Regions from separate parts of the Mesorhizobium sp. ESP-6-2 genome, predicted to be linked through region 2. Evidence: predicted binding sites of a transcription regulator. Region 2 holds the regulator's gene; each other region holds the start of a gene.
The links. Region 2 encodes LexA, which represses DNA repair genes until DNA is damaged. Its sites were predicted from a motif close to TGTTCNNNNTGTGTTCNG; they were not measured.
Positions count from the first base shown of each region.

Region 1: LB532_RS00880 (helicase-related protein) is a predicted target of LexA. The motif match lies at 4,531-4,548, and genes of this name have one in related genera.
Region 3: LB532_RS02825 (ImuA family protein) is a predicted target of LexA. The motif match lies at 3,463-3,480, and genes of this name have one in related genera.

Region 1 is NZ_JAIUGT010000001.1:165,943-175,973, forward strand. It holds gene LB532_RS00855 (citrate synthase) at 1-1,040, shown strand, start outside; gene phaR (polyhydroxyalkanoate synthesis repressor PhaR) at 1,065-1,673, opposite strand; gene LB532_RS00865 (hypothetical protein) at 1,791-1,988, opposite strand; gene LB532_RS00870 (acetyl-CoA C-acetyltransferase) at 1,969-3,153, shown strand; gene phbB (acetoacetyl-CoA reductase) at 3,273-3,998, shown strand; gene LB532_RS00880 (helicase-related protein) at 4,716-8,048, shown strand; gene LB532_RS00885 (RNA-binding S4 domain-containing protein) at 8,063-8,458, shown strand; gene fdxA (ferredoxin FdxA) at 8,666-9,004, shown strand; gene LB532_RS00895 (CarD family transcriptional regulator) at 9,372-9,953, shown strand.
Region 2 is NZ_JAIUGT010000009.1:119,808-129,838, reverse strand. It holds gene LB532_RS22520 (AMP-binding protein) at 1-260, shown strand, start outside; gene kynA (tryptophan 2,3-dioxygenase) at 257-1,093, shown strand; gene kynU (kynureninase) at 1,157-2,404, opposite strand; gene LB532_RS22505 (TetR/AcrR family transcriptional regulator) at 2,407-3,078, opposite strand; gene lexA (transcriptional repressor LexA) at 3,544-4,284, shown strand; gene LB532_RS22495 (ComEC/Rec2 family competence protein) at 4,278-6,728, opposite strand; gene gltX (glutamate--tRNA ligase) at 6,832-8,256, shown strand; gene gltA (citrate synthase) at 8,440-9,768, shown strand; gene lpxB (lipid-A-disaccharide synthase) at 9,835-10,031, opposite strand, start outside.
Region 3 is NZ_JAIUGT010000001.1:567,668-577,698, reverse strand. It holds gene LB532_RS02855 (SRPBCC domain-containing protein) at 1-206, shown strand, start outside; gene LB532_RS02850 (NAD(P)/FAD-dependent oxidoreductase) at 268-1,434, opposite strand; gene LB532_RS02840 (HpcH/HpaI aldolase/citrate lyase family protein) at 1,648-2,544, shown strand; gene LB532_RS02835 (DUF1737 domain-containing protein) at 2,600-2,806, shown strand; gene LB532_RS02830 (metallopeptidase family protein) at 2,826-3,248, opposite strand; gene LB532_RS02825 (ImuA family protein) at 3,504-4,574, shown strand; gene LB532_RS02820 (DUF6504 family protein) at 4,516-5,991, shown strand; gene LB532_RS02815 (error-prone DNA polymerase) at 5,988-9,266, shown strand; gene LB532_RS02810 (Trm112 family protein) at 9,336-9,587, opposite strand; gene LB532_RS02805 (LON peptidase substrate-binding domain-containing protein) at 9,635-10,031, opposite strand, start outside.

The DNA.
Region 1 (10,031 bases), on a different contig from region 2:
ACAGTGCCGATCCGCGCCGCAGCCAGTATCGCGCCGACGATATCGCGGCCTTGATGATGCGAAGAGCGCGCGGACGCAGCCCATCGGCCATCGCCGAAAGCGCCATCGCCTGGGGCGAACCCTCGATCGTCACCTCGATCTCGACCGTTTCGCACGGGCACCTTGTCTATCGGGGCCGTGACGCCGTTGCGCTGTCCGAACATGCGACGCTCGAAGAGACCGCCGCCGTGCTGTGGGCCCTGCCTGAGCCGGTGAGTTTCGAAGCCCCGGCCTCGGATCAATCCCAACAACTCGGCCGAGCCCCGGCCTTCATGCAACTTGCCATGCTCGCCGGCCAGGGGCGGCCTTCACTTGGACGCGGCGCCGCCTCGCTGTGCACCGACGCCGCGCGCGCGATCGGCGTGCTGGCCGGCGCCCTTGGCGCCTCGGCGGGATCCGATCCCCTGCACTTGCGGTTGGCGCGAGGCTGGTCGGTGGATGAAGGCGGGGCGCAGGCTATCCGGCGCGCCCTTGTGCTGCTTGCCGATCACGAACTCAACGCATCGACCTTCGCGGCGCGCGTCGCGGCCTCGACCGGAGCCTCGCCCGCCGCCTGCCTGCTCGCGGGTCTGGCGACACTTTCCGGTCCGCGGCACGGTGGCGCCAGCGAGGCGGTGATGCAACTCGCGGACGATGCGGCGCGGCACGGCGCCGATGCGGCGATCCGGCGCTGGCTCAGCCACGATAGGCCTTTGCCAGCGTTCGGCCATCCGCTCTATCCCGAAGGAGATCCCCGCGCCACGGCGCTTTTGGCGGCCATCGACAACACCGACAAAACATTGCGATCGCTGGAAATCGCCGCCATTGCCGCGACCGGCGCCCGCCCGAACGTCGACTTTGCCCTGGCCGTTCTGACGCGCAGCCTCGGCCTGCCGCGCGATGCGCCGTTCCAGCTGTTCGCGCTTGGGCGCAGCGTTGGCTGGGCCGCCCACATGGTCGAACAGGCAACGAGCGGCGGCAGCATCAGGCCGCGCGGTCGCTATGAGGGATTATTGCCGTAGGATCGGAAGAAAAGCGCTGCGCCCTCACGACATGGTGTCGAGCTTGCGCTGCATGGCCGCGATCTGGTCCTTCAACTGCTGCAGATCGTCGGGTTTTTCCGGCGTTTCCTTCCTGGCCGGTTCGGCGGGGGCCGCCGCAGGTGCCGAGCCTGCCGGCGGGAAAGGCGTGAACAGACGCATGGCATTCTGGAACATTTCCATGTTGCGGCGCGTCTGCTCCTCCAGCGCCTTGATCGGCGTGGCCATCTTCATCATGTCGAGTGGTGACTTGCCGATGGCGCCCTTCATCTGCTCGCGGAAGCGCTCCTGTTCCTTGGAGAAGGCGATCATCGATTGTTCGAGGAAGCTCGGCACGATCATCTGCATCTGGTCGCCGTAGAAGGCGATCAACTGGCGCAGGAACGGGATCGGCAGCATGTTCTGCCCGTCCTTGTTCTCCAATTCGAAGATGATCTGGGTCAGAACCGGATGCGTGATGTCATCACCGGTCTTGGCGTCCTGCACCGTGAACTCTTCGCCCTTCTTGACCATTTCGGCCAGGTCCTCGAGCGTCACATAGGTGCTGGTGCCGGTGTTGTAGAGCCGGCGATTGGCATATTTCTTGATGACGATCGGATCGTCTTTCGCAGCCATCTGCATCCTCCCCGGACACCGGCGCGCCTGAGTAAGCCGCCGGTAACGATTGCGCCCGTTCAAAGGATATGCGCAAAAGCGTCACAATTCCAAGCAGTTTGTGCAGTGCGGGATTAATTATCGCTGCATGGCCGGTGAAATATGCTGCGCAGCAGCGGACAGCTTGATGTCGCGGCCATGCGCAGCTTGCCTGCGACGCATGGGTGCCCTGCCGATTTCCGGTTTGACTCGCGATTTGGAAAGGGCAAGAAAAGTCTTCAACCACAGAACATCAGCTTGAAGTTTGGAGAACAGAATGCCCGTTTCCAATGCCATCGTCGTCGCCAGCGCGGCGCGCACACCGGTCGGTTCCTTCAACGGCGCTTTCGCCGCCACCCCGGCGCACGAGCTTGGCGCCGTCGTCGTAAGGGAATTGTTGTCGCGCGCCGGCGTCGAGGCGGCCGAGGTCGACGAGGTCATTCTTGGCCAGGTGCTGACCGCGGCCCAGGGGCAGAACCCCGCCCGCCAGGCTTCGATCCTCGCCGGGCTGCCCAGGGAGACCACCGCCTGGGGCCTCAACCAGGTGTGCGGTTCGGGCCTGCGTGCGATTGCGCTTGGCATGCAGCAGATCGCCGCCGGCGATGCCAAGGTGATCGTCGCCGGCGGTCAGGAATCGATGTCGCTGTCACCGCACGCCCAGCATCTGCGCGCTGGCGTCAAGATGGGCGACTACAAGATGATCGACACCATGATCAGGGATGGGCTGTGGGATGCCTTCAATGGCTATCACATGGGCAACACCGCCGAGAACGTCGCGCGTCAGTTCCAGATCACCCGCGAAGATCAGGACCAGTTCGCGCTGGCCTCGCAGAACAAGGCCGAGGCCGCGCAGAAGGCGGGCCGGTTCAAGGACGAGATCGTCGCCTTCACCATCAAGGGCAAGAAGGGCGATACAATTGTCGACCAGGACGAATACATCCGCCATGGCGCGACGCTGGATGCCATGACCAAACTGAAGCCAGCCTTCGACAAGGACGGCACTGTGACCGCCGCCAATGCCTCCGGCATCAACGACGGCGCCGCCGGCGCGCTTTTGATGAGCGAAGCGGAAGCTGCCAGGCGGGGCATCACCCCGCTGGCGCGCATCGTCTCCTGGGCGACCGCGGGCGTTGACCCCGCGATCATGGGCACCGGTCCGATTCCCGCCTCGCGAAAAGCGCTGGAAAAGGCCGGCTGGTCGGTCGGCGATCTCGACCTGATCGAGGCCAACGAGGCTTTCGCCGCGCAGGCCTGCGCGGTCAACAAGGACATGGGCTGGGATCCCTCGATCGTTAACGTCAATGGCGGCGCCATCGCCATCGGTCATCCGATCGGCGCCTCTGGCGCGCGCATTTTCAACACGCTGCTCCACGAGATGCGCCGAAGAGGTGCCAAGAAGGGTCTCGCCACCCTGTGCATCGGCGGCGGCATGGGCGTCGCCATGTGCGTCGAAGCGCTCTAAAAGAGAAGTAAATGGGGAGTAGCGAACAGGGAAGAACGGCGTCGGCGCAACGGGATATCTGATCCCTACTCGTTATTCGCTGCTCCCTGTTCACTCTCCCAACCAAAGGGAGGGAGCGCATGACCAAGGTTGCAATCGTCACGGGCGGATCGCGCGGCATCGGCGCGGCAATATCGATGGCGCTGAAGGAAGCCGGCTATTCGGTTGCCGCCAACTACGCCGGCAATGATGAGGCGGCGAGCAAATTCACGGCCACAACCGGCATCAAGACCTACAAATGGTCGGTCGCCGACTACGACGCCTGCGCCGCCGGCATCAAGCAAGTCGAGGCCGATCTAGGCCCGGTCGCGGTGCTGGTCAACAATGCCGGCATCACGCGCGACGCCATGTTCCACAAGCTAACGCGCGAGCAATGGAAGGAGGTCATCGACACCAATCTCTCCGGCGTTTTCAACATGACGCATCCGCTGTGGAGCGGCATGCGCGACCGCAAGTTCGGCCGCGTCATCACCATCTCCTCCATCAATGGCCAGAAGGGCCAGGCCGGCCAGGTCAACTACTCCGCGGCCAAGGCCGGCGACATCGGTTTCTCGAAGGCTCTGGCCCAGGAAGGAGCCCGCGCGGGCATCACCGTCAACATCATCTGCCCAGGCTACATCGCCACCGAAATGGTCCGGGCGATCGACGAGAAGGTGCTCAACGAACGCATCATCCCGCAAATCCCGGTCGGGCGCCTCGGCGAGCCGGAGGAGATCGCGCGTTGCGTCGTCTTCCTCGCCTCCGAGGACGCCGGTTTCATCACGGGATCGACCATCACCGCCAATGGCGGCCAGTACTTCGCCTGAGGTCTCGCCGGGCTGCCGGCTTCCCGGTGCCGATTTGAAGGAGGGCTCGTTCGCCATCCGCTTGGCATGTCCGTGACGCCGTCCGATGATGGCTGTCGGTCTGCTGTTCCAATCCGGCACGTAAAGGTTAATGGCGCCAGCGGGTATTGTGCAAAACTGCATGGACAAGCTGTGCATTGTCGGTGGAAAACCTGTGCGCAACACTACATCTTGTCGTGAACAAACAGGGAAAATCCCGACGTCGCCGATTCGTCGCCCTTTCGTTCCATGTTTGGCCGAAACGTTAACGAGAGCAGCCGCAATCGCCTGTCAAACCGTTAATTCTGTTAAGAAAGATCAACAATTTCATAAGCTTGGATGAAGCAAGGCGGGCTGCCGCGCGGCCTTGCCGGCAAAAGTTAACGGCGCTCTCGCCTAGCATGAATCGGGCCAATTCCGTGATTCAGCATGTGGTAAGGATCATCAGCCAAAACTCCACATCTAGCCGTGAACAAAACCTGAATCCGAGTGAGTCAGCGATTCGTCGCCGATTCGTTCCAGACTCGTTCCAACCCTTAATCAGCAGCCGAACCGAAGCTTGACGGAGGCGGCTTCGAACCGACGGCGGAACATTCCGCTTTCGCTTCGCGCCTGAAATCCCTATGTGTCGCCTGTCATACGCGCCGACCGAGGCGTGCTCCCGACAATGAGAGGCCAGAAAGCCTTATTTCCGAGCCGATGAACATCCATCCGAAACCCACCGAGCCGCTGATCCTGTCGGGTCGCGACGTGACTGCCGTGCTTGGGCCGACCAACACAGGCAAGACCCACCTCGCCATCGAGCGAATGGTGGCGCATGAAAGCGGCATCATCGGCCTACCGCTCAGGCTCTTGGCGCGAGAGGTCTATACCCGCGTCTGCGAAAAGGTCGGTGCCCACAAGGTGGCGCTCATCACCGGCGAGGAGAAGATCCAGCCGCCAGACGCCAGATATTCGGTCTGTACCGTCGAAGCCATGCCGCGCGAGACCGATGCCGCCTTCGTCGCCATCGACGAGGTGCAGCTTGCCGGTGATCTCGAGCGCGGCCATATCTTCACCGACCGCATCCTGCACCTGCGCGGCCGCCAGGAGACGCTGCTGCTCGGCGCCGCCACCATGCACGGCATCTTGCAGCGCCTGTTGAAAGGCGTCTCGGTGGTGACGCGGCCGCGGCTGTCGCATCTGGCCTATGCCGGTTCGAAGAAGCTGACCCGCCTGCCGCGGCGCACAGCGATCGTCGCCTTCTCCGCCGACGAGGTCTATGCCATCGCCGAACTGATCCGCCGCCAGCAGGGCGGTGCGGCCGTCGTGCTTGGCGCGCTCTCGCCCCGCACCCGCAACGCCCAGGTGGCGCTGTTTCAGTCGGGCGACGTCGACTATCTCGTCGCCACCGATGCCATCGGCATGGGCCTTAACCTCGATCTCGACCATGTCGCCTTCGCCCAGAACCGCAAGTTCGACGGCTACCAGTATCGCAACCTGACGGCGGCCGAACTCGGCCAGATCGCCGGGCGCGCCGGCCGGCACCTGCGCGACGGCACCTTTGGCGTCACCGGCCAGGTCGACCCGCTGGACGAGGAATTGGTCAAGAAGATCGAAAGCCACGACTTCGACCCGGTGAAGGTTCTGCAATGGCGCACAGCGCGTTTCAATTTCGCCAGCCTCGACGCGCTGAAGCGCTCGATTGAGACCAATGCCCCGGTGGAGGGCCTGACCCGCGCGCTGCCGGCAGTCGATGCGCAGGCGCTTGAGCACCTCTCGCGTGACGAGGACATCAGGGCGCTCGCCACCGACGCAAGGCGCGTCGCGCTGCTGTGGGAGGCCTGCGCGCTTCCCGACTACCGCAAGATAGCCCCGGCCCAGCACGCCGACCTCATTGCGTCGATCTACATGGACCTCGCCAGGCATGGCCATGTCGACGAGAATTACATGGCCGAGCAGGTGCGCCGCGCCGACACCACCGAGGGTGACATCGATACGCTCTCGCACCGCATTGCCCAGATCCGCACCTGGACATTCGTGTCGAACCGGCCCGGCTGGCTGGCCGATCAGGCACACTGGCAGGAAAAGACGCGCGAAATCGAAGACAGATTGTCGGATGCGCTGCATGAGCGGTTGACGAAACGCTTCGTAGACCGCAGGACTTCCGTCCTCATGCGGCGCCTTAGAGAAAATACCATGCCTGAAGCCGAAATAAGCCCAACCGGAACCGTCCTCGTCGAAGGCCACCATGTCGGCGAGTTGCAGGGGTTCCGTTTCACCGCCGATCAGAGCGCTGGCGGCGAAGACGCCAAGGCCGTGCGCGCGGCCGCCCAGAAGGCGCTGGCGGCGGAGTTCGAGGCACGCGCCGAACGCTTCGGCGCCTGCGCCAATGGGGACATCGCGCTCGGCTCCGACGGCACGCTGCGCTGGATCGGTGCGCCGATCGGCACGCTGGTGGCCGGCGAGGACGCGCTGAAGCCTCGCCTGGTGCTTTTGGCCGACGAACAACTGACCGGCCCAGCGCGTGACAAGGTCGCGGCGCGCGCCGAGCGCTTCGTCAATTTTCAGATCGAATCCCTGCTGAAGCCGCTGGTCGATTTAAAGAATGCCGAGCAGATATCGGGTATCGGCCGCGGCATTGCCTTCCAGCTGGTCGAGAATTTCGGCCTTATCAATCGCCGCGACATCGCCGAGGAGATGAAGTCGCTCGACCAGGAAGGCCGCGCGGCATTGCGCCGGCTGGGCGTGCGCTTCGGCGCCTATCATGTCTTCGTGCCGGCGCTGATCAAGCCGGCGCCCGCGGGATTGGTGACGTTGCTGTGGGCGCTGAAAAACGACGGCAAGGACAAGCCCGGCTTCGGCGACGTCGTCCATGCGCTGGCATCGGGCCGCACCTCGGTGGTCATCGATCCGGCTTTCGACAAGGCCTTCTACAAGCTTGCCGGCTACCGCAATCTCGGCCGCCGCGCCGTGCGCATCGACATTCTGGAACGGCTGGCCGACCTGATCCGCCCGGCGACCAACTGGAAGCCCGGCCTCGGCCAGCGTCCGGATGGCGCCTATGACGGCCAGTCTTTCATGGTGACGCCGCCGATGATGTCGATTCTCGGCGCCACGGCCGATGACATGGAAGAAATCCTGAAAGGTCTTGGCTATCGTGCCGAGCCGAAGCCGGCGGCCGAAATCAAGGCACGGCTGGAAGCGCAGGACAATGCCGCCCGGGAAGCCGTGGCGGCCAAGCTGGCAGCGGAAGAGACCGCGCGCGCCGAGCGGGCCAAGGCGGCGGAGGCGGCTGCGACGGATACGCCTGCGGAGACATCGGCGGAATATCCGGAAACCGCGACTGCCCAGACCGCCATCGAAATTCCTGCTGAACCCATTGCGGAAGCGGCCAAGTCTGTTGCGGAAGAACAACCCGAAGCTCCAGCCGAAGCTACGGAAGGGGTTGCGCCTGTAGCAGAAGCCGTGCTTGAAACTCCTGCCGCCGAAAGCGCCGACGCTCTCACCTCCCCCTCGACGGGGGAGGTCGCGGAGCGAAGCGAGGGGGGTGACAGCGCCGACGCTCCCCAACAGGGACAGGATGAAGCCGGCGTGCCCGCCGCGGAAGCCGAAGAGCCTAAGCCGATCCTGTTGTGGCGGCAGGGCCGCTTCGACCAGCGGCCTCGTCACCGTCACCACGAGAACCGCGCCCGGCCGCGCAACGGCCAGGCGGCGCGCTCCGATGCCCCGGCGGATGCCGCTGGCGGCCAGCCCGGCACCCGGCCCGCTCATGAAGGGCGCCGCGATGGCGCCGGCCAGCCGCGTTTCGATCGCTCGAAGTTCAAGCCCAGGCCGCAAGGCGAAGGCGGGGAACGGCGGGAGAGCAAGCCGCAGGGCGAGCGTTCTGACCGCCGTGAAGGCCGGCCGGGCGGCAGGCCGGAAGGCAAGGGCGGCCCGCAGGGTGGCAAACCCTCGTTCCAGGCAAAACCGCGCGAGGAGCGCCCGGCGCGCTTCGATCCCGACTCTCCCTTCGCCAAGCTCGCCGCTTTGCGCGACCAGCTGAAGAAGTAGCCGCACAGGATCCGATGGTCGCCCCGATGGCCACCGACCGCCAGCGCATCGACAAATGGCTGTTCTTCTCGCGCGCGGTGAAATCGCGCTCGCTGGCCGTCAAACTGGTAGTGGCCGGCCGGGTGCGCATCAATCGCGACAAAGCAGCGCAGGCCTCCGACCTGGTCAAGCCTGGCGACGTCCTGACCATCACGCTGGAGCGGCGCATCTTCATCTGGAAGGTGCTCGATGCGGGAAGCCGGCGCGGCCCCGCCGTGGAGGCACGCACGCTCTACGAAGACATGTCGCCGCCTGCCGCGCCGACGGGCGAGGCGCCTCCCGACGCGATCCCAGGGCTGCGCGAGGCCGGAAGCGGCCGCCCGACGAAGAAGGAGCGCCGCGAGACCGACCGTTTGCTTGGCGACGACTGACCGCCGATGCACGGAGAGAGCATGTATGTTCCTCCACGCCGCCGACACAACGGTCCGAGCACATGACCGATGCCCGCCATTGCCGACCCGTTGGAATTCCATTCCGGCAATGCCGGCATGGCCGGAATGGCCGCCCTTGCAAGCGAGCGCCAAAGGCGTTACCTCACGGAAAAAGCCAACAAAAACGGGACGTCCCGGAGCAGATCGATGACCTATGTCGTGACCGACAATTGCATCAAATGCAAATATATGGACTGCATCGAGGTCTGTCCGGTCGACTGTTTCTACGAGGGCGAGAACATGCTCGTCATCCATCCCGACGAGTGCATCGACTGCGGTGTCTGCGAACCGGAATGCCCCGCCGACGCGATCAAGCCCGATACTGAGTCGGGCCTCGACAAATGGCTGCAGATAAACACCGAATACGCCGAGAAATGGCCTAATATCACCGCCAAGAAGGAGCCGCCGGCCGACGCCAAGGCCTTCGATGGCGAGGCCGGCAAGTTCGAGAAATATTTCTCGGCTGAACCCGGAGAAGGCGACTGACAGCGTTGCCGTTTCAACCGGTATGACGCGGCGTAAGAGGTACGGCCTATTAACCGCCTTGACAGGCGGCGTGAACCTGTGGCCTTCGCTTATGCAGCAAAACCTTGATTCTTCCGACTTTTTGTGTTACATGAGCGAAACATGCCGGTGACACAACGTCGATTTATGGCGCTAACGCCCCAAATCACTGAAAGGTGAAAATCCCATATCGGACCAGAGCGATCTGGGCCAGGCGATCGCAATCGTGCGGTTTGCCGGTCCCGGCTTTTCCGGTGGGTTCATCTGTTGTGCGGCTAATGATCGGTAACCCGATCGCGCGAGTTCAGCCGGCACCGCCGCCGGCCCACAACAAGGAGTTCAGGGCGTAATGGCAACGATCACCCCGCAGAAGAAGTCCACCGCTGCACGTCACGGTTTCAAGACCGGCGAGTACATCGTTTATCCGGCGCATGGTGTCGGCCAGATCGTCTCGATCGACGAGCAGGAAGTGGCCGGGCACAAGCTGGAACTGTTCGTCATCGATTTCCAGAAGGACAAGATGCGCCTCAAGGTGCCGGTCGCCAAGGCAACCTCGATCGGCATGCGCAAGCTGTCGGAAGAGGATTATGTCGAGCGCGCACTGAAGGTCGTGCAGGGCCGCGCCCGCGTCAAGCGCACCATGTGGTCGCGTCGCGCGCAGGAATATGATGCCAAGATCAATTCCGGCGACCTGATCTCGATCTCGGAAGTTGTTCGCGACCTCTACCGTGCCGACAACCAGCCGGAGCAATCCTATTCCGAACGCCAGCTCTACGAGGCCGCGCTCGATCGCATGGCCCGTGAGATCGCCGCGGTCAACCGCATGTCGGAAACCGAAGCCGTGCGTTTGATCGAGGTCAATCTCAACAAGGGCCCTAAGCGCGGCGCCAAGGCCGACAATGAGGAAGCCGAGCAGGAAGAAGCTGCCTGAGGTGCCCTGCGCCTTTTGAGTTTTTGAAAACCCGGCCTTGCGCCGGGTTTTTTGTTTGCAGGCAATATTTGGAAAGTT
Region 2 (10,031 bases):
TGCTGGCGCATGCCGATGTCGCCGAATGCGCGGTGGTCGGCGCCGAGGATGCCGAGCGCGGCCAGATCGTCGAGGCGCATGTGGTGCTCGTGCAAGGCGTGGCGCCGGACGCAATGACCGTCAAGCGCCTGCAGGACCATGTCAAGGCGACGATCGCGCCCTACAAATACCCGCGCTCGGTAAAATTCATCGCCGCTTTGCCCAAGACGCAGACCGGCAAGATCCAGCGCTTCCGGCTGCGCGCGGAGAAGATCAATTGAGCAAGCCCTACGACCCTTCCACCGAGGGCGCGGAAATGTCGTTCAAGGAGCGCATGTCCTACAGCGACTATCTGCATCTGGAAAAGGTGCTCGAGGCGCAGGAGCCGCTTTCGTCAGCCCATGACGAGATGCTGTTCATCATCCAGCACCAGACGTCGGAACTCTGGATGAAGCTCGCGCTGCACGAAATCGGCGCCGCAATCCGCTCCATCCGCGCAGACCGTCTCGAACCGAGCTTCAAGATGCTTTCGCGTGTCGCGCGCATCTTCGAGCAGCTCAACAATGCCTGGGACGTGCTGCGCACGATGACGCCCAGCGAATACACCGAGTTCCGGGACGCGCTTGGCCAGTCCTCGGGCTTCCAGTCGTGGCAGTACCGTGCCATCGAGTTCATGGCCGGCAACCGCAATCTCGCAATGCTTGGACCGCACAAGCACCGGCCAGACCTCAGCGAGAAACTGGAGGCGATCCTGGCGCAACCGTCGCTCTACGACGAGGCGCTGCTGCTGCTCGCCCGCAACGGCTTCGACATCGGTGGCGACGCAAGGCGTACGGACTGGCGCGAAGCGCGGACCGAGAACGAAGAGGTCCTTGTCGCCTGGCAGACCATCTACCGCGACCCGCAACGCTACTGGATGTTCTACGAACTCGCCGAGAAGCTGGTCGACTTCGAGGATTATTTCCGCCGCTGGCGCTTCAACCACGTCACCACGGTCGAGCGCATCATCGGCATGAAGCGCGGCACCGGCGGCACATCAGGCGCGTCCTACCTGAAGAAGATGCTGGAGGTCGAACTATTCCCGGAGCTGTGGAAGGTTCGTACCCGGCTCTGACGTAGCTTTGCCGAGTGCAGATCGTTATCTCGAAAACGCTGCGCTTTTCTGAGCGACGGGCTCTTAAGTCACCGCCGCCTTGACGGCGAAACGCGCCTCCTGCCAGGCGTCCGTGCGCAAAATGTCTTCCAGCACCTCGACCGCCTGCCAGACATCGACATAGCCGACATAAAGCGGCGTGAAGCCGAAGCGAATCGTGGATGGCGCGCGAAAATCGCCGATCACGCCGCGCTGGATCAAGGCCCGCATCACCTGATAGCCGTGCCGGTGGAGGAACGACACCTGGCTGCCGCGCTCATTGCCGTCGCGCGGACTTTCGAGTTCGAGGCCGTAGGCGCCGCATTTTGCCTCGACGAGCTGGATGAACAGATCGGTCAATGCGATGCTCTTCCTGCGCACCTCTGCCATGTCGACGTCGTTCCAGACATCGAGCGCCCCTTTGAGCGCGCGCATCGACAGCACAGGCTGCGTGCCGCAGAGAAACCGGCGAATGCCGGTGCCGGCAGCAAAACCCTGTTCGAAGGCGAATGGCCGCGCATGGCCCCACCAGCCGCTGAGCGGCTGGCGGACATCGCCATGGTGGCGCTCGGCCGCGTAAATGAAGGCCGGGGCACCCGGGCCGCCATTGAGATATTTGTAGGTGCAGCCGACGGCGAAATCGGCGTTCGAACGGTCGAGCTCGACGAGCAAGGCGCCGGCGGTATGGCAGAGATCCCAGACGATCAGCGCGCCGGCTTCATGCGCCCTGCGCGTCAGCGCGACCATGTCGCGCAGCTGCCCGGATTTGTAGTTGACGTGGTTGACCAGGATGACCGCAACCCGCTCGTCGATCAGTTCTTCTATGGACGGCGCATCGACACCCTCGAGCCGCAGCACCGTGCCCGGCCGTGTCGAGGCAACGCCCTCGGCCATATAGAGATCGGTCGGAAAGCTGTCCCCCTCGGCGACGACGACCGACCTGTCCGGCCGCATCCCGAGTGCCGCATGCAGCACCTTGTAGATGTTGATCGAGGTGGTATCGCAGACCACCGTCTGGCCGGCGGCGGCCCCGATCAGGCGCCCGAGCTGGTCGCCGAGTTCGACCGGCATGTCGAACCAGCCGGCGGTGTTCCAGGCGCGGATCAGATCCTGCGCCCACTCCTGCGTGGCGGCCTTCTGCAGCTCGCCGAACACGGCGGGGGAAGCGGCGCCCAGCGAATTGCCGTCGAGATAGATCACCCCTTGAGGCAAGGTGAAGCGGTCACGCATGGCACGCAGCGGATCCGCGGTGTCCATTGCCTCGATCGCTGCGAGATCGGGAATTTTGCTCATGGTCACGATGTTCCTCGGTGAGAAGAGCGCCCCGGAAACGGGCCGGCTGTTTTGCCGCCGGGGCAAGGGCTGGCCGCATAGAGGCGCAAGAACAGGGTGAACGCCCGGTTCGATCTTTGCTCGATTTCCGGCCGAGGCAACTCCTCGAGCACCCCGACGATCCGGCGAACCTGGAGATCGCCGATCAAAAGACTGATGTAGATGTCGGCGGCTTCGACAGGATCGTCACAGGCGATCAGGCCGGCCCGACTTGCGGTTCGAAGCAGGTCGCCGACAAGCGGCATTATGGTATTGCGGCCGAATTGCGCGATCGATTGGCCCAGCGTGCCTGTATCGTTGACGTCGCCGGCTGCGGCGCGATTGAGCGCCACCGCCTTGTCGCCCGTCACAAGGGTCAGCAGGACTGGCCCGAGCGAATTCAGGGTTTCGAGTGGATCGCGCGCTTGGTGAAGAGCGTCCTCCAGCAGCTTCCTTGCTTCTCCCGCATTGGCTTCGATCAAGGATCGAAACAGGACCTGCTTGTTGCCGTACCAGTTGTAAAGGGTTTCGTTCGAGGCCGATGCCCGCTTGGCGATGGCAAGCAGGGAGGCGCTTTTGTAGCCGGTTTCCCGGAGCACCGCATAGGCGGCCTCCTCTATCCGTTCGCGTCGCGCGGCCTGCTTCGGCGTGGTCATTGGTGTTCCTCTTCGAAAACCGTACATTATTATACGGTTTAGTCAAGCGAACGGGAAGCAAGGAGCGAACGAACGCAGCCCGTCGCGTCCGGTGATGTCTGGCCACTTTCCGGCAGGAAGTTGGCATTTTGGTTTCGTTTCGTTCACGAGCCGCGGAGATTTTGATCCGCCCCGAAAGGCAGCCGGCACCTGCCGGTCACACAGTTTTCAGGCTTGTACCAAGAGTGGAGATCGGCCGGGCCACAGGCCATTAACCAAAATAGTTTCAAAGAGCCTGAGAGCGCATTGACGACGGATCGCGTTGGCAGGATGCTGGCTGCGGGAGGGCGTTTCGTTTCCGCCGCCTTAACAAATTCATTAAACTTTAAATGGTTGCGGAACACAACTGGAACAGATAGTGTTTGTTCTGGGTTTGTTTTCTGATTCTGGTTCCAGACCCTTCGTGCAATGCCTTTGGGGGCCGCCATGCTCACGCGCAAGCAACATGAACTCTTGATGTTCATCCATGAACGGCTGAAGGAAAGCGGCATTCCGCCGTCCTTCGACGAGATGAAGGAAGCGCTGGACCTCGCCTCCAAGTCGGGAATTCATCGGCTGATCACAGCGTTGGAGGAGCGCGGCTTTATTCGCCGCCTGCCCAACCGGGCGCGCGCACTGGAGGTGCTGCGCCTGCCGGACTCGATCGCGCCGGGTCTTAACGCGGCAAAGAAGTTCTCCCCGAGCGTCATCCAGGGCAGCCTCGGACAGGGCAGCCCTAGCCGGCAGATCAAGCCGGCGACGTCTTCGCGTCTGCCCGCTGCCGGCAATGACGACGACGCGGTTTCAGCGGTGTCGATCCCGGTCATGGGCCGTATCGCTGCGGGCGTGCCGATCGACGCTATCCAACATCAGACGCATTCCATTTCGGTGCCGCCGGACATGATCATGGGCGGCGAGCACTATGCGCTGGAGGTCAAGGGCGATTCGATGATCGAGGCCGGCATCTTCGACGGCGATACGGTCATCATCCGCAACGCCGACACCGCAAGTCCCGGCGAGATTGTCGTGGCCCTGGTCGACGAGGAGGAAGCGACGCTGAAGCGCTTCCGTCGCAAGGGCGCCTCGATTGCGCTTGAGGCCGCCAATCCGGCCTATGAAACACGTATTTTCGGACCGGACAGGGTCAAGGTGCAAGGCAAGCTGGTCGGACTGATCAGGCGCTACTGAGCGGGTTCGGCGGTGGGCTTTTCGGGTTTACGGTAAGGCGGCAGTCCCCTTGCCTCACGTGAAAATTTTCGCTGTTCGTGCCAGGGCCGATATGGCCTGTCGACGGCAAAGCTGACCTGGGCCGGTGCCGTCGCCGATTGCTGGTCGAAGAATACGGCGGCACTTCCCTTGCGAGCGAGCTGCCGCTTGGTGATGACGAGAACCAGCGGATTGTGGCAGGGGTCGTAGCCCCCGGGGTCGTTGATGACGATCAGATCCGCATAGGCGCAGGCCCTCCAGGCATCCTTGCGATCCTCCACCTGCGCAATGATCGCCCCGGAGGGATGCCGGGCCATGCACAGGCCGGTGAAACAATAGAAAGGCGCTCCCGCCGGAAGTTGCGCGGGATCGAAGATGTCGAACTGTCCGTCTCCGCTGCCGAACAGCTCCGGCGCAACGATGGTTTCGGATTTCAGCGCGCGTTTCCAGTTGTCGACCGTGAATTCGTTCGGGCGCGCCCGGTTGATCGCGAGCTCGCCGCCGCCGATCGGCAGCGCCACCAAGCGGGCATCCTCCGAAATCAGCACGTCCGGCGTGCGCGTGTCCGAGACGGTCAACAGGCCGGCGAGCGCGAAGGGAAGTGCCGCCAGCCGCAGCCATGTCGTGGCCATCGTCGCGATGACCAGGGCGATCGCCACCAGAAGAACGGATTGCTGCGAAATCAACCCGACCGCGTCGACCGGCGAGCGTTGCGAGATCCATCCCGATATGGCGATCATCGCGGTCAGTCCCTTGCCCATCAGATAAAGCGATGGTCCATCGAACCCGAACGGCATCAGCAGCGCACTGGCAACCGCAAGAAACATCACGACGGAAACGATCGGCATGACTGCAAGATTGGCGAACAGGCTGAGCGGCGACACGCGCTGGAAATGCCAGATGGCGAAAAGCGCCGTGGCGCTTCCCGCGATGATCGAGGTCATTGCCAGCCCACCTGTCGCCAGCAGCAGTTTTCGCGTCAGGAGGCCGGGCAAGGTCCGTTGCGGCGGCGGGGTCCGCGCTTTGTCGGCTTTGCGATCCGACCAGCCGGCATAGGCGCCGACCAGGGCCGCGGTGGCGGCAAACGACATCTGGAAGCTCGGCCCTACCACCTCGTGCGGCGACACCACGATGACGGCGATCGCCGAAATCGCCAGGTTGCGCATGGTGAGTGCCGCACGATCGAACAGCACGGCGATCAGCATCACCGCCAGCATGATGAAACTCCGTTCGGCGGCAACGACGACGCCTGAAATGACGAGATAGGCAGCGATCGAGAAAAGGGCGGCTGCGGCCGCGTATTTCTTGACCGGCCGACGGGAAGAGAAGTTCGGGAACAAGGCGAAGCCGCCGCGCAGCAGACCCATGACTGTGCCGGCGACCAGCGCCATGTGCAGCCCGGAGATGGAAATGATGTGATAGATGCCGGTGCGTCGCATCGCTTCGTTGATCTCGTCGGGAATACCTGCACGCACACCCACGATCAGCGCCGCGGCGATCTCGCCCTCGGCGCCGCCGATGCTGCCTCTGATATGGTCGGCAATGGTTTCGCGAGCGCTCTCGATCGCGGCTGAAAGGCCAGCCAACAGCGGCCTGTCATCGGCCGAGACGATTTTGGGGTTGCCGAGAAAGAAGCCGCTGGCGCCGATGCCGGCGAAGTAGCTGTCGAAGGAAAAGTCATAGCTGTCCGGCCGCACCGGTCCGGTTGGCGGCAACAGCCTGGCATAGCCGGTCACGAGGGACCCGGCGGTCACTTCAGCCGGCACCTTGCGCGCCGAAAGGCGAACGCGCTCCGGCGCGTAGCGCAGTTTCGGCCGCGCGGTCGATGTCACGTCGATGGTCAGCCGGATGCGGCCGGTCTCCATCTGGTCGACCGAAACGACGCGGCCGGTCACTTGCGTGGAGATTTCCGAGCCCAGCATCCGCGTTCCCGCCCGCCAAGTCTCGACTTTGCCGGCGAGCATGCCGAGCGCGCACAACAGCGCCGCCATGAAGCACAGGTGCGTTTTCGGCCATGAGCGCGAAACGAGCGCGCACAGTGCCATCAGGATCGCGACCGCGACGGGCTTGGCAAAGCCCGGCTCCGCCGCCAACGAAAAATAGGCAATCGATCCGCACGCCAGGAACACCGGGACGAGCAGGAAGGCTATGCCCCGATCGAGTTCGAGCTCGGCGGCTCTGGCCACGCCGTTGCGCAGGCGAGGCCATGAAGCACGACCGAACTCCCGGCGCAGGCGCGAGGCCGCGCGGACAGCAGGGACGCCAGGCGGCGCGGAAACATCCGGCGGCATCGACTTGCCGGGCTGCTGTAAGGGCGACGGCGCCAGCGGCAATGAGGCCGGCGCGGGCATGACAAAGAGAGAGCGTTCGCTGACGCCGGTAACGACGTCCTCGCCTTCCTCCGCGCCCCGGCCCGCTCCAGCCATCGGGTCTGCCCCTTGCGCCCTCGACACCCTATGCTACATGAACGCGCGACGCGCGAAAGTGCGCGTGATCCGCACCTCGCTCCAGACGTTTCCCGAGAGTTGTATGTCCGACAAGGTTGTCACCCGTTTTGCCCCCTCGCCCACCGGCTACCTGCACATTGGCGGCGCGCGTACGGCGCTCTTCAACTGGCTCTACGCCAGGCACACCGGCGGTACTATGCTGCTGCGCATCGAGGACACCGACCGCGAGCGCTCCACCGATGCGGCAACGGCCGCCATCCTGGACGGCCTTTCCTGGCTCGGTCTTGGCTGGGACGGCGAGGCCGTCTCGCAATTCGAGCGCGCGCCGCGCCATCGCGAGGTGGCCGAGGAGCTGGTGCGCATGGGCAAGGCCTATTACAGCTACGAGACTCCTGCCGAGCTTGAGGCCATGCGCGAGGCGGCCAGGGCCAAGGGCCTGCCGCCGCGCTATGACGGAAGCTGGCGTGACCGCGACCCTTCGCAGGCGCCTCCTGGCGTCAAGGGCGCGATCCGCATCAAGGCGCCGACCAAGGGCGAGACGGTGGTGCATGACCGTGTCCAGGGCGACGTGCGCTTTCCCAACAAGGATCTGGACGACTTCATCATCCTGCGCTCGGATGGCAACCCGACCTACATGCATGCCGTCGTCGTCGACGACCACGACATGGGCGTCACCCACATCATCCGCGGCGACGACCACCTGACCAATGCCGCCCGCCAGACCGTGATCTACAACGCCATGGGCTGGGATGTGCCTTCAATGTCGCACATACCGCTGATCCACGGCGCCGACGGCGCCAAGCTGTCGAAGCGGCACGGCGCGCTGGGCGTGGAGGCCTACCGCGCCATGGGCTACCTGCCCGAAGCGCTGCTGAACTATCTGGCTCGGCTCGGCTGGAGCCACGGCGACGACGAGATCATGTCGATCCAGGACATGATCGCCTGGTTCGACATCGGCGACGTGAACAAGGGCGCCGCCCGCTTCGATTTCGCCAAGCTCGAGGCGCTGAACGGCGTCCATATGCGCCGCATGGACGATGCCGAGCTGTTCGACATCTTCATCGCCACCCTGCCCTATCTCGAGGGCGGCCCGGCAATGGCCGCACGCCTCGACGACAGGAACAGGGCGCAGTTGCTGGCAGCGTTGCCGGGGCTGAAGGAGCGCGCCAAGACGCTGGTCGAGCTTGTCGACGGCGCCGCCTTCCTGTTTGCCGCGCGGCCGTTGCCGATCGACGAGAAGGCAGCCCTGCTGCTCAATGACGATGCGCGCAAGGTTCTGCGTGGCGCTTACGACGCCCTCGAGGCGGTTTCAGGCGACTGGACGGCGGCCTCGGCTGAAGCCGCGATCCGCGACTATGCGACGGCCGGCGGCCACAAGCTCGGCGCCGTCGCCCAGCCCTTGCGCGCCGCCTTGACCGGCAAGAGCACCTCGCCCGGCGTGTTCGACGTTCTCGCCGTGCTTGGTCGCGAGGAGAGCCTGGCGCGCATCGCGGATCAAATCGATTAGGAGCAATCTGGCCCAAGAAGATTGGCATTGAAAGGCGCGTTTCGCAGTGCAACATTGGGCCTTGGCCCAATCTGGCACGCACCCCCTAAAATGCGGTCGCGAAATACGCGCATTCGGTGACTTCGACGTGTCGCTTTGCAGAATTTGCCTTTGCCGGCATGAGGAAACAAGAAGGAGTTTGCAATGACCGAAGCTGCGACAAGACGGGAACTGGGCGGCAAGACCCAGGAAGCCACGGCAAAGCTGGAATTCGCCGGCAAGACGCACGAATTCAAGGTGCGAAGCGGTTCGGTCGGGCCTGACGTCATCGATATCGCCACGCTCTACAGCACCACCGGCGCCTTCACCTACGATCCCGGCTTCACGTCGACGGCAAGCTGCGAGTCCGAGATCACCTTCATCGATGGCGACGCCGGCATCCTCCTGCATCGCGGCTATCCGATCGACCAGTTGGCCGAACATGGCGACTTCCTGGAAGTCTGCTATCTCCTGCTCTATGGCGAACTTCCGACCAAGGCGCAGAAGGACGATTTCGACTACCGCGTGACGCGCCACACCATGGTGCATGAGCAGATGTCGCGCTTCTTCACCGGCTTCCGCCGCGATGCGCATCCGATGGCGGTGATGTGCGGCGTGGTTGGTGCGCTGTCGGCCTTCTACCACGACTCCACCGACATATCCGACCCGTACCAGCGCATGGTGGCGTCGATGCGGCTGATCGCCAAGATGCCGACGATCGCGGCCATGGCCTACAAATACCATATCGGCCAGCCCTTCATTTACCCGAAGAACGAGCTGAATTTCGCCGCCAACTTCCTGCATATGTGCTTTGCCGTGCCGTGCGAGGAATACAAGATCAACCCGGTCTTGGCCCGCGCCATGGAACGCATCTTTATCCTGCACGCCGACCACGAGCAGAACGCCTCGACTTCGACCGTGCGGCTCGCCGGCTCGTCGGGCGCCAATCCGTTTGCCTGCATCGCCGCCGGCATCGCCTGCCTGTGGGGTCCGGCGCATGGCGGCGCCAACGAAGCGGCGCTGAACATGCTGGGCGAGATCGGCCATGTCGATCACATTCCCGAATTCATCGCCCGCGCCAAGGACAAGGACGATCCGTTCCGGCTGATGGGTTTTGGCCACCGTGTGTACAAGAACTACGATCCGCGCGCCAAGATCATGCAGAAGACCGCGCACGAAGTGCTGGGCGAACTCGGCATCAAGGACGATCCGCTGCTCGACATCGCCATGGAACTGGAGAAGATCGCGCTCACCGATCCATACTTCATCGAGAAGAAGCTCTATCCCAATGTCGACTTCTACTCCGGCATCACGCTGAAGGCGTTGGGCTTCCCCACCACCATGTTCACCGTGCTGTTCGCGGTCGCCCGTACCGTCGGCTGGATCGCGCAGTGGAAGGAGATGATCGAGGATCCGCGCCAGAAGATCGGTCGCCCCCGCCAGCTCTACACCGGCGCGCCGGAGCGAGATTACGTGCCGATCGCGAAGCGGTAAGATAAGGCAGTAGTGAGTAGTCAGTAGTCAGTAGGGAAAAGAGCGGCATTTCCTACTCACTACTCACTACTCACTACTCACTCTTTTGATGTACCCCATCACCACCTGCGCGGCGATGTCGCCTGACGGCTTGGCGGTTGTCATGCGACGCGCGATCTCGGCGAACCCGTCCTTCTGCCATCTGCGCATGCCTGTGTCGGCGAACAGCGCTTCGAGCTGGCGGGCCAGATTGTTCGGCTTGACATACTCGTTGTAGAATTCCG
Region 3 (10,031 bases), on a different contig from region 2:
ATGCCTGGGATCATCCGACGCTTGGCCGCCGGCAAACGACGGTCGCCTGGCTGCTGGAACCAACCGCCGCGGGCACGCGCCTCACCATCTGCCATGGCGGCTTTGCCGGACTGAGCGAAGCGGCAGCCGAACATGCCGAGGGCTGGGGACGCGTGCTGAGCTGGCTACAGGCGTATTTGGGTGCGGGAAGCCGAGTGGCGGGTTAGCCGACTGGTGGCGGTGCAGACCCCCCTTGATGTCAGCGTCAAAGAGGACCCTAAACTCGCCTCAAATCACATTCAATTCGCGGAACGCCCGCCCCTCGGCCACGCGTTCGTAGCCAAAGGGCGAGCAATCGACCGTGCGGTAGCCGCCATGGACGATCAGCTCGGCCAGCGCCTTGCCGACGGCGGGCGCCTGCTGCAGGCCGTGGCCGGAAAAGCCGTTGGCGAAGAGGAAATTGCCGACTTCGGGATGCGGGCCGATCACCGCGTTCTGGTCGAGCGTGTTGTAGTCGTAATGACCGGCCCAGGCGCGCGTCGGCTTGATTGCCTCGAAGGCCGGGATGCGGGTCGCCAGCACCGGCCAGATCACCTCTTCGAACAGCGGCCAGTCGACGTCGAAATCGGCGGCATCGGCCGGGCCGTCGCCCTCTTCCGGCTCGGCGCCGCCGGTGAGATAGACCGAGCCTTCCGGCCTGACATAGATGCCGGAGGGATCGACCAGCAGCGGCATGTCGGAATATTTCTCACGCGCCTCGAAGACGAACACGTTGCGCTTGCGCGGCTCGACCGGCAGCGCCAGCCCGGCGAGTGCGGCGACCTTACCGGCATTCGGCCCTGCGGCATTGATGAGGATGCCCGCCTCGAGCCGTTCGCCATTGTCGAGGCTGACGCCGGTAACGCGGGCACCCTGCCGCTCGATGCCGGTGACCGAAGCGTTGATGAAGTCGATCTTCTTCTCCCGCAACGCCTTGCGGAACAGCGTCAGCATGGCATGCGCGTCGAACCAGCCCTCGCCGCTGCGGCCATAGGCGCCGGCGGTGATGCCCTCGGCCGACAGCCAAGGGAAACGGCGCACGAGCTGTTCGGCGTCCTCCAGCAAAATGTCGGCGCCTTCGGCAAGCTGTGCCTCGTGGTTGGCCCTGAGGATCGGCAGCCCGGCCTCGCCGGCGAGAATAAGATAGCCGCCCTCGCGAAAACCGATGTCGGCGTCGGCGCCGAATTCTTCCTTCAGCCGACGGAACAGTTTCAGCGTGAATTGCGACAGGCGGATGTTTTCCGGAATCGAGAATTGCTGGCGGATCGAGGCCATGGATAGCGTCGTCGCCGCATGGGAAAATTGCGGGTCGCGCTCGACCAGCGCGATCCTGCCGGAAAAGCCCTCCTCGCGCAGATAATAGGCGATCGAGGAGCCGACGATGGCTCCGCCGATGATGACAATGTCGTAGCGCACTTTTTTCTCCGATCGCTGCCGGCGTCCTTACGCGACCGGCAAAACAATCTCGAAGCGCGTGCCGCGCTCGGAGTCAACCGGCCTGATCGTGCCATCCTGCGCTTTCAGGAGGGCCAGCACGATGCCGAGCCCCATGTCGGTAGCGCCGGTAGAGCGCCGCGCGATGCCGCCTGCTCCCTTGCCTCAACCCGCGGCAGGCGGCATAGATTTGGCATGACGACCGATCCCTACCGCCCGCGCCGCTCGGTGCTCTATGTCCCCGCCTCGAACGACAAGGCGCTGGCCAAGATGGCGCAGCTTGTCTGCGACACCGTCATCATCGACCTGGAGGATGCCGTCGCCCCGGCCGACAAGGCCGTGGCGCGCGAAAGACTGGCCGGCATCTTCAGCAGTCGTCCTGATACCAACCATAGTGGCCGGCGCTGCGAGATGGTGGTGCGCATCAATGCGCTCTCGAGTGAATGGGGTGGCGCCGACCTGCTGGCGGCGGCCAAGGCGGAGCCGGACGGCATCCTGCTGGCCAAGGTCGACACGCCCCGCGACGTGCTCGAGGCCGGTGACGTGCTCGACGACAATTCCGTTCCCGACAGCGTGAAACTATGGGCGATGATCGAGACACCCAAGGCCGTGCTCAATGTCGGCGCCATCGCCGAACTTGGCCGCGATCCTGCCTCACGGCTTGATTGTTTCGTTGCCGGAACGAATGACCTGACCAAGGACACCGGCATTCTGGCGACGCCGGACCGGCGTTATCTCCTGCCGTGGCTGATGCAGATGGTGCTGGCGGCGCGTGCCGGCGACCTCGATATCGTCGACGGGGTCTTCAACGATTTTCGCGCGCTCGATGCTTTCAGCCGCGAATGCACGGAAGCGGCCGCCATGGGCTTCGACGGCAAGACGCTCATCCATCCCGCCCAGATCGAGGCGGCGAACCGCGCCTTTGCGCCATCGGCGGAGGCGGTGGCCAAGGCCCGCGCAGTGAAGCAGGCCTTTGCGCTTCCGGAAAACACCGGCAAGAACGTGATTGCGCTGGAGGGAAGGATGGTCGAACGGCTGCACCTTGCGCAGGCCGAAAAACTGCTGGCGAAGACGGCGGCCGTCGGCGCATGATGTGCCGTGTTGGATTGCCGATCGCGGGCGATGGACTGACGACAGGAATTGAATGATGAAACTCTACCGCTTTCTCACCGCTCCGGACGACGCCAGCTTCTGTCACAAGGTGACGGCGGCGCTGAACAAGGGCTGGCACCTGTTCGGCTCGCCCACCTACGCCTACGACAAGAAGACCAAGACCATGCGCTGCGGCCAGGCCGTGGTGAAGGATGTCGAGGGCCAGGAATACGGGCCGGACACCAAGCTCAGCGACTGGTAGGCGAAAGCGCTGAAGGGGCCTACTCGGCTGCCTCTTCGATCTTCTCCATATCGTCGTCCGACAGGCCAAAATGGTGGCCGATCTCGTGGATGAGCACATGGGTGACGATGTCGCCCAAGGTCTCCTCGTTCTCGGCCCAGTAGTCGAGGATGGCGCGGCGGTAGAGCGTGATGCGGTTCGGGCCTTCGCCGGTCTGCGGGTTCCAGCGCTCGGCAATGCCGCGTCCCTCGAACAGGCCGAGCAGGTCGAAGGGGGTTTCCAGCGACAGGTCGTCCATGATCTCGTCGGTGGGGAATTCGGCGATCTGGATGACGATCTCGCCGGTCAGCTTGCGAAAATCCTCGGGCAGATGGGCGTAGGCCTCTAGCGCCAGGAACTCTATCTCGTCCATCGACGGCGAAAGCTGGTCGTGCCAAATGCGGGTCTTGTAGATGCGGGCCATGCTTTGTCCTTTGATCCCGGCATATAGGCTTTCGCGCCACAATCGGCAAATGACGCGGCGGCCAACCCCGGGGAATTGCTTACGGCGCCGGGGAGCCGTTTCGCATGGCTTGCGGCGCTGACCGGCTTTGCCGACCCGCGTTGAACCTTCTTATTGAAGAGGAATAAATTCCCCATGAGTCTGCTTGACTCTTCGGGTCGCCTCTGGAATCAATAGGAACATAACAGGAACAATTGTGAGTGGAAGCTGACCGTCATGGCGATGACCGCCGTGGCGCGGGAGACTGTTTTTGCCCTGCGCCGCCAGATCTCGAAAATCGAGGGAACGCTGCCCGAGCGCCTGCAGGCGCCGGCCGGCGCGGCTTCCGGCGCCGGCATGGCCGACGCGGACCGCACCGTGGTCCGGCGCGGCATCGCCGTGGCCAGGCCGGATGCTTTCCTGCGCACCGGCATCGGCCGTCTCGATGCCGCCCTCGGTGGCGATTGGGGCGGCAATTTGGGCGGCGGCCTGCCGAAAGCGGCCTTGAGCGAAATCCATGGCGTCGAGACCCGCGATGCCGGCGCCGTCGCCGGCTTCGCCCTGTCGCTCGCCAGCCTGATCCTCAAGCCCAGCCTGATCCTCAAGCAAGGGCCGCGATCGCCGGTGCTGTGGATCGGCACCCAGGAGGTTTTTCGCGAGGCGGGCTTTCCCTATGCCCGGGGCCTCCACGCCGCCTTCGGCATCGAGCCGGAGCAATTGCTGTTTTCCGAGGCGCCACGGCTCGCCGATGCGCTGTGGGTCGCCGAGGAGGCGGCCCGCATGACGGCGCTCGCCGCCGTCATCCTTGAAGTCCGCGGCAATCCGCAGCGGCTGGACCTGACCGCGACGCGCCGGCTGCACGCCCGCGCGCAGAGCGCCGGCCGACCGGTCTTCCTGCTGCGGCAGGCGGCCGAACCCGAACCGACGGCGGCGCCCGTCCGCCTCATCGTCTCGGCGGCGCCGGCAGGGCCGCGCGACACGGTGGCCGGGCCGCTTGCCGGCTCGATCGGCCGCCCCGCCTTCACCATCAGCATCGGCAAGAGCCGCACGGCCCTGCCAGGACAATTCATATTGGAGTGGAACCCCGATGAACGCATATTCGATGAAAGAAGGATTGGGGAAAGAAGGGCCGGGGAAGAACGAGCAAAGAATCCTGTCCCTGTGGTTTCCCTATCTCGCGGCCGAACGGATCCTGCGGCAGCGCCTGGGGCGGTCCTGGCGTTCCCGGCCGTCGGATCACCGGCCGCTGGTGATCAGCCATCGCGACAGCAACGCGCAGCGCATCTTAGCCCTCGACGAGCGGGCTGAGGCGCTGCATCTGAAGCCCGGCATGGGCATCGCCGATGCGCGCGCCATGCATCCGTCGATCGACATAATGGAGGCCGATGCCGAAGCCGACCGGCGCCTGCTCGAAGGCCTTGCCGACTGGTGCGACCGCTATACCCCGCTGGTGGCGCTCGACGGGACCGACGGCCTGTTCCTCGACGTCACCGGCTGCACCCATCTTTTCGGCGGCGAACGCACCATGCTGGACGAGATCCTGTCGCGCTTCTTCCATCAGGGCTTCGACGTCCGCGCCGGGCTTGCCGCGACGCCCGGCGCCGCCTGGGCGGCGGCGCGGTTCTGCGGCGACCGCATCGTTGCCGGCGGCGAGGAGGAAGCGCTTCTGGCGCCCTTGCCGTTGGCGGCGCTGCGTATCGCGCCGGAAACCCGCGCCAGCCTGGAAAGCGTGGGCCTGCGCACGGCGGGCGCGGTCCTGGCCGCGCCGCGCGCGCCGCTCGCCCGCCGCTTCGGCGCCTCCCTGCTCTTGCGCCTCGACCAGGCGCTCGGCCGTCTCGACGAAGCGGTGTCGCCGCGCCTGCCCGTCGCGCCGCTTTCGGTCGAACGCCATTTGGCCGAGCCCGTCACGCTGACAGAGGACATAGAACGGCTGGTGGGCATGCTGGCGACGACCCTGAAGATCGACCTCGAGCGGCGCGGCGAAGGCGCGAGAAGCCTGGCGCTGCTCTTGTTCCGCGTCGACGGCGCCGTCAGCCGCATCGCGCTCGGCACGTCGCGGCCGATGCGCGAACCCCGGCTGATCCAGAAATTGTTCCATGAGCGGCTGGCCGCCCTCGAGCAGCATATCGATGCCGGCTATGGCTTCGACCTGGTGCGGCTCTCGGTGCTGGCGGCGGCGGCCTTCGACATGCCGCAGGCCGACCTGACAGGCGAAACGACCGACGACGGCGCCGATATCGCGCTGTTCGCCGACCGCATCCGCGCCCGGCTCGGCGAGGGAGCGGTTCTCAAGCCGGTCGCCGTGGAAAGCCATCTGCCCGAGCGTGCCGTCGTCACCATCCCCTTCACGGAAACCCCGCGCCGCACCACGCCGCCGAAGAAACCGGACAGGATTGAGGCGCCGATGACCATCTTCCCGCCGGAGCGGCCGATCCGGCTTTTCCGCTCGCCCGAGCCGATCGAGGTGCCGGCCACCGAAATGCCCGAGGGACCGCCGCTGAATTTCCGCTGGCGGCGCGCGCTCTACCGGGTCACCCGGGCAGAAGGGCCCGAACGCATCGCGCCGGAATGGTGGCGTGAATTTTCGAGCGACGAGGCGGCGTCGACACGTGACTATTTCCGCATCGAGGATGCCGACGGCCGCCGCTACTGGCTCTACCGGCAAGGTCTCTATGGCGGCTCTGAAATCCCGCCGCGCTGGTTCCTGCACGGGGTCTTCGCATGAACGCGCTGACCGCCATTCCCTATGCGGAATTCGGCATCCAGTCGAATTTCTCCTTCCTGCGCGGCGCCTCCAAGCCGGAAGAGCTGGTGGTCGCGGCCAAGCTCATGGGGTTCTCCGCGATCGGGCTCGCCGACCGCAACACGGTGGCGGGCGTGGTGCGCGCCTGGCAGCAGGCCAAGGTCGAGACGTTTGCCTACCACCCCGGCTGCCGGCTGGTTTTCTGCGACGGCACGCCTGATATTCTCGCCTATCCGCAGAACCGCAAGGGCTGGGGGCATCTGTGCCGCATGCTCACGCAAGCCAATCTGCGCGAGGAGACCGAAAAGGGCGCGACCTTTTTGAGGCGCAGCGACCTTCTGGAATGGGGCGATCTGATGTCGCTGGCGGTCCTGCCCGACCTGACGACGGGGGCCGAGGGCACACTGGCCCTGCTTGGCGAGCTCAAGCACCGTTTCGGCGAAAGCCTGCGGCTTGGCGTTTCGCCCGACTATGCGGGAAACGACCGCTTCAGGATCGAGCAGGCGGCGGCGCTGGCCGAGAGTGCCGGCCTGCCCTTGATGGCGACCAACGACGTTCTCTACCACACGGCCGAACGCCGCCCGCTGCAGGACGTGCTGACCGCGATCCGCCTCAACATTCCCGTTTCGGAGGTCGGGCTGGAACTCACGGCGAATGCCGAACGTCATCTGAAGCCGCCGCTGGAGATGGCGCGCCTGTTCCGCAGGCATCCCGACGCGCTGGCCGAGACGCTGCGCTTCGCGCAGGAATTGACCTTCTCGCTCAGCGACCTTCAGTACAATTACCCCGACGAGCCGACGCAATCGGGCCTCGGCCCGCAGGCGGAGCTGGAAAGGCTGGCACGGGAGGGGGCGGCCAGGCGCTATCCCTCGGGCGTGCCGCAATCGGTGACGAAGCGCATCGAGGAAGAGCTCGCCCTCATCGAGCGCCTGAACTATGCCCGTTATTTCCTGACCGTCCACGACATCGTCACATTCGCCCGCAGCCAGGACATTCTCTGCCAGGGACGCGGTTCGGCCGCCAATTCAGTCGTCTGCTTCTGCATCGGCATCACCGAGGTCGGGCCGGATCGGATCGATACGCTGTTCGAACGCTTCATTTCCGAGGAGAGAAACGAGCCGCCCGACATCGACGTCGATTTCGAGCATGAAAAGCGCGAGACGGTCATCCAATATATCTACGAGAAATACAGCTCCAAGCGCACCGCGCTGGCCGCCGCCGTCATCAGCTATCGCGGCCGCTCGGCGCTGCGCGAAGTGTCGAAGGCGATGGGCCTGTCCGAGGATGTCAGGGCATCGCTCTCCGGCTCGATCTGGGGCTGGTCGACCTCGGAGCTTGGCGAGAAGGAAGCCCGGGCCGGCGGCCTCGACCGCGCCGATCCCATATCGCGACATGTGATGGAGCGCGCCAACGAGATCATGGGCTTTCCCCGTCACCTCTCCCAGCATGTCGGCGGCTTCGTTATCACCCGCGACCGGCTCGACGAGATCGTCCCCATCGTCAAGACGGCGATGGAGGAACGCAAGATGGTCGAATGGGACAAGGACGATCTCGACGCGGTCAAGATCCTCAAGGTCGACGTTCTGGCACTCGGCATGCTGACCTGCCTGAAGCGCGCCTTCACTCTGCTGACTGAGCATTATCCGCAGGCGCGAGACCCTTACGGGCAGCCCTATGTCCTTGCCACCCTGCCGGAAGAGGACGAGCAGGTCTATAAGATGATCGGCCGCGCCGACACGATCGGCGTCTTCCAGATCGAATCGCGCGCGCAGATGTCGATGCTGCCGCGTCTCAAACCAAAAAAATTCTATGACCTCGTCATCGAGGTGGCGATCGTGCGGCCCGGTCCGATCCAGGGTGACATGGTCCACCCCTATCTGCGCCGCCGGCAAGGCAAGGAGCAGCCCGAGTATCAGAAACCGGAGCTGGAGGCGATCCTCCGCAAGACGCTGGGCGTTCCTCTGTTCCAGGAACAGGCGATGAACATCGCCATCGTGGCCGGTGGCTTCAAGCCGGGCGAGGCCGACGAGTTGCGCCGCGCCATGGCAACCTTCAAGCGCACCGGCACGATCGGCAATTACCGCCGGCGCATGATCGACGGCATGGTCGGCAAGGGCTACACCCGGGACTTCGCCGAGCGCTGCTTCAAGCAGATCGAGGGTTTTGGCGAATATGGCTTTCCCGAAAGCCATGCCGCCTCCTTCGCGCTGCTGGTCTATGCCTCCTGCTGGTTCAAGACCTTCTATCCCGACGTGTTCTGCGCCGCGATCCTGAATTCACAGCCCATGGGGTTTTACCAACCGGCCCAGCTTGTTCGTGATGCGCGCGACCATGGCGTCGACATCCGCGAGGTCGACGTCAATTTCTCGGTCTGGGACTGCACGCTGGAGCAGGCGGCTTTCGACCCGGCCCGCATCCTGCCGCGCCATGCCGAAATGCGCGGCGTCATCGCGACGCAGCACGCGGTGCGGCTCGGCTTCAGGCAGATCAAGGGACTTTCCAAGGAGCGCATGGACGCCTTCGTCGAGCGGCGCGGTTCAGGCTACGCATCCGTCCGGGATGTCTGGCTGCGCTCCGGCCTCGATGTCGCCGAGATCGAAAGACTGGCGCAGGCCGATGCCTTCCGCTCGCTCGGCCTCGACCGCCGCGCCGCACTTTGGGCGGTGCGCGCCCTCGACGGCAAGAGTGCCGCCGAAAAGCTGCCGCTTTTCGACCAGCCGGCGCTGCGGCTACGCGAGCTGGAGCCGGAGACGAAGCTGCCGAAAATGCCGCTCGGCGAGCATGTCATCCACGATTATCGCTCGCTCGGCCTCTCCTTGAAGGCGCACCCGGTCGCCTTCCTGCGCGAGCGGCTCGACCGGGCCGGGGTCACGCCCAATGCCAGGCTGGGCTCCGTACGCGACGGACGGCGCGTCTCGGTCGCCGGGCTCGTTCTGGTGCGGCAGCGCCCCGGCAAGGGCAATGCGGTCTTCCTGACGCTGGAGGATGACGAGGCGGTCGCCAACGTCATCTTCTGGGAGCGGACCTTCGACCGCTTCCGGCCCATCGTCATGGGCGCGCGCTTCGTCAAGGTCACCGGCAAATTGCAGTCGGAATCGGATGTCGTCCACATCGTCGCCGAGAAGATCGAGGATTTGACGCCCTGGCTGACGGTGTTGCTGGAGGAAGTGACGCCCGACGCGGCTGCGCGACGGGACATCGCGACGTTGTCGGGAAAGGCGGAAGAGGTCATGCCGAAGGGGCGGAATTTTCAATGATGCTCAGGAGCGTCGCGGGACAGCGCCGTAGAACGCAGACCTTAAGAACCGCCTCACTCAGCCACAACGTCACGTCGAATTGCCCGGCCCGCCCAGCCGGGGCGGCGACAGCACGTCTTCCGCCGGGATGCTCCGCGCCTCCGAAGGCAGCATGATCGGGATGCCGTCGCGCACGGGATAGGCGAGCTTGGCGACCCGCGAGATCAGTTCGCCGCGCTCGGGATCCCAGGCCAGCGGCCCCTTGGTCAGCGGGCAAGCCAGCAGCTCCAGCATCCTGGGGTCGACATTCGTGTTCTTGCCGTCCCGTCCGTCCGTCGCCATGGTGCCCTCTCCATCTGCAGGCCGGCATCACCCGATATCGACGCATCTTACTGCAGGCTCGAGCCAAAATCCTCGTTCTCGCGCGCCAGCGCCATTTCGGTGATGGCGATCAGCGTTTCGGCGCGGGTTTTCAGATCGGCCGCTTCGAGCAGCGCCTGCTTCTCGGCCGGTCCATAGGGCGCCATCATCGACAGCGCGTTGACCAGCATGGCGTTTTCGGCACGGCTGACGCTTTCCCAGTCGGCCTCCAGGTCGTTGGCCTGCAGATAGGAGCGGAACGCCCGCAGCAGCGCCGGCCGGTCGACCTCGGCGGCCGCCTGGTCGTCGTCGAGATCGGCGAGAAAGGGGGCGATCTTGCCTTGGCGGAACGGCGTCTTGACCGTCAGCTCATGGGTGACACGGAACCGGCACACGCCCTGCAGCGAGATCAGATAGCGGCCGTCG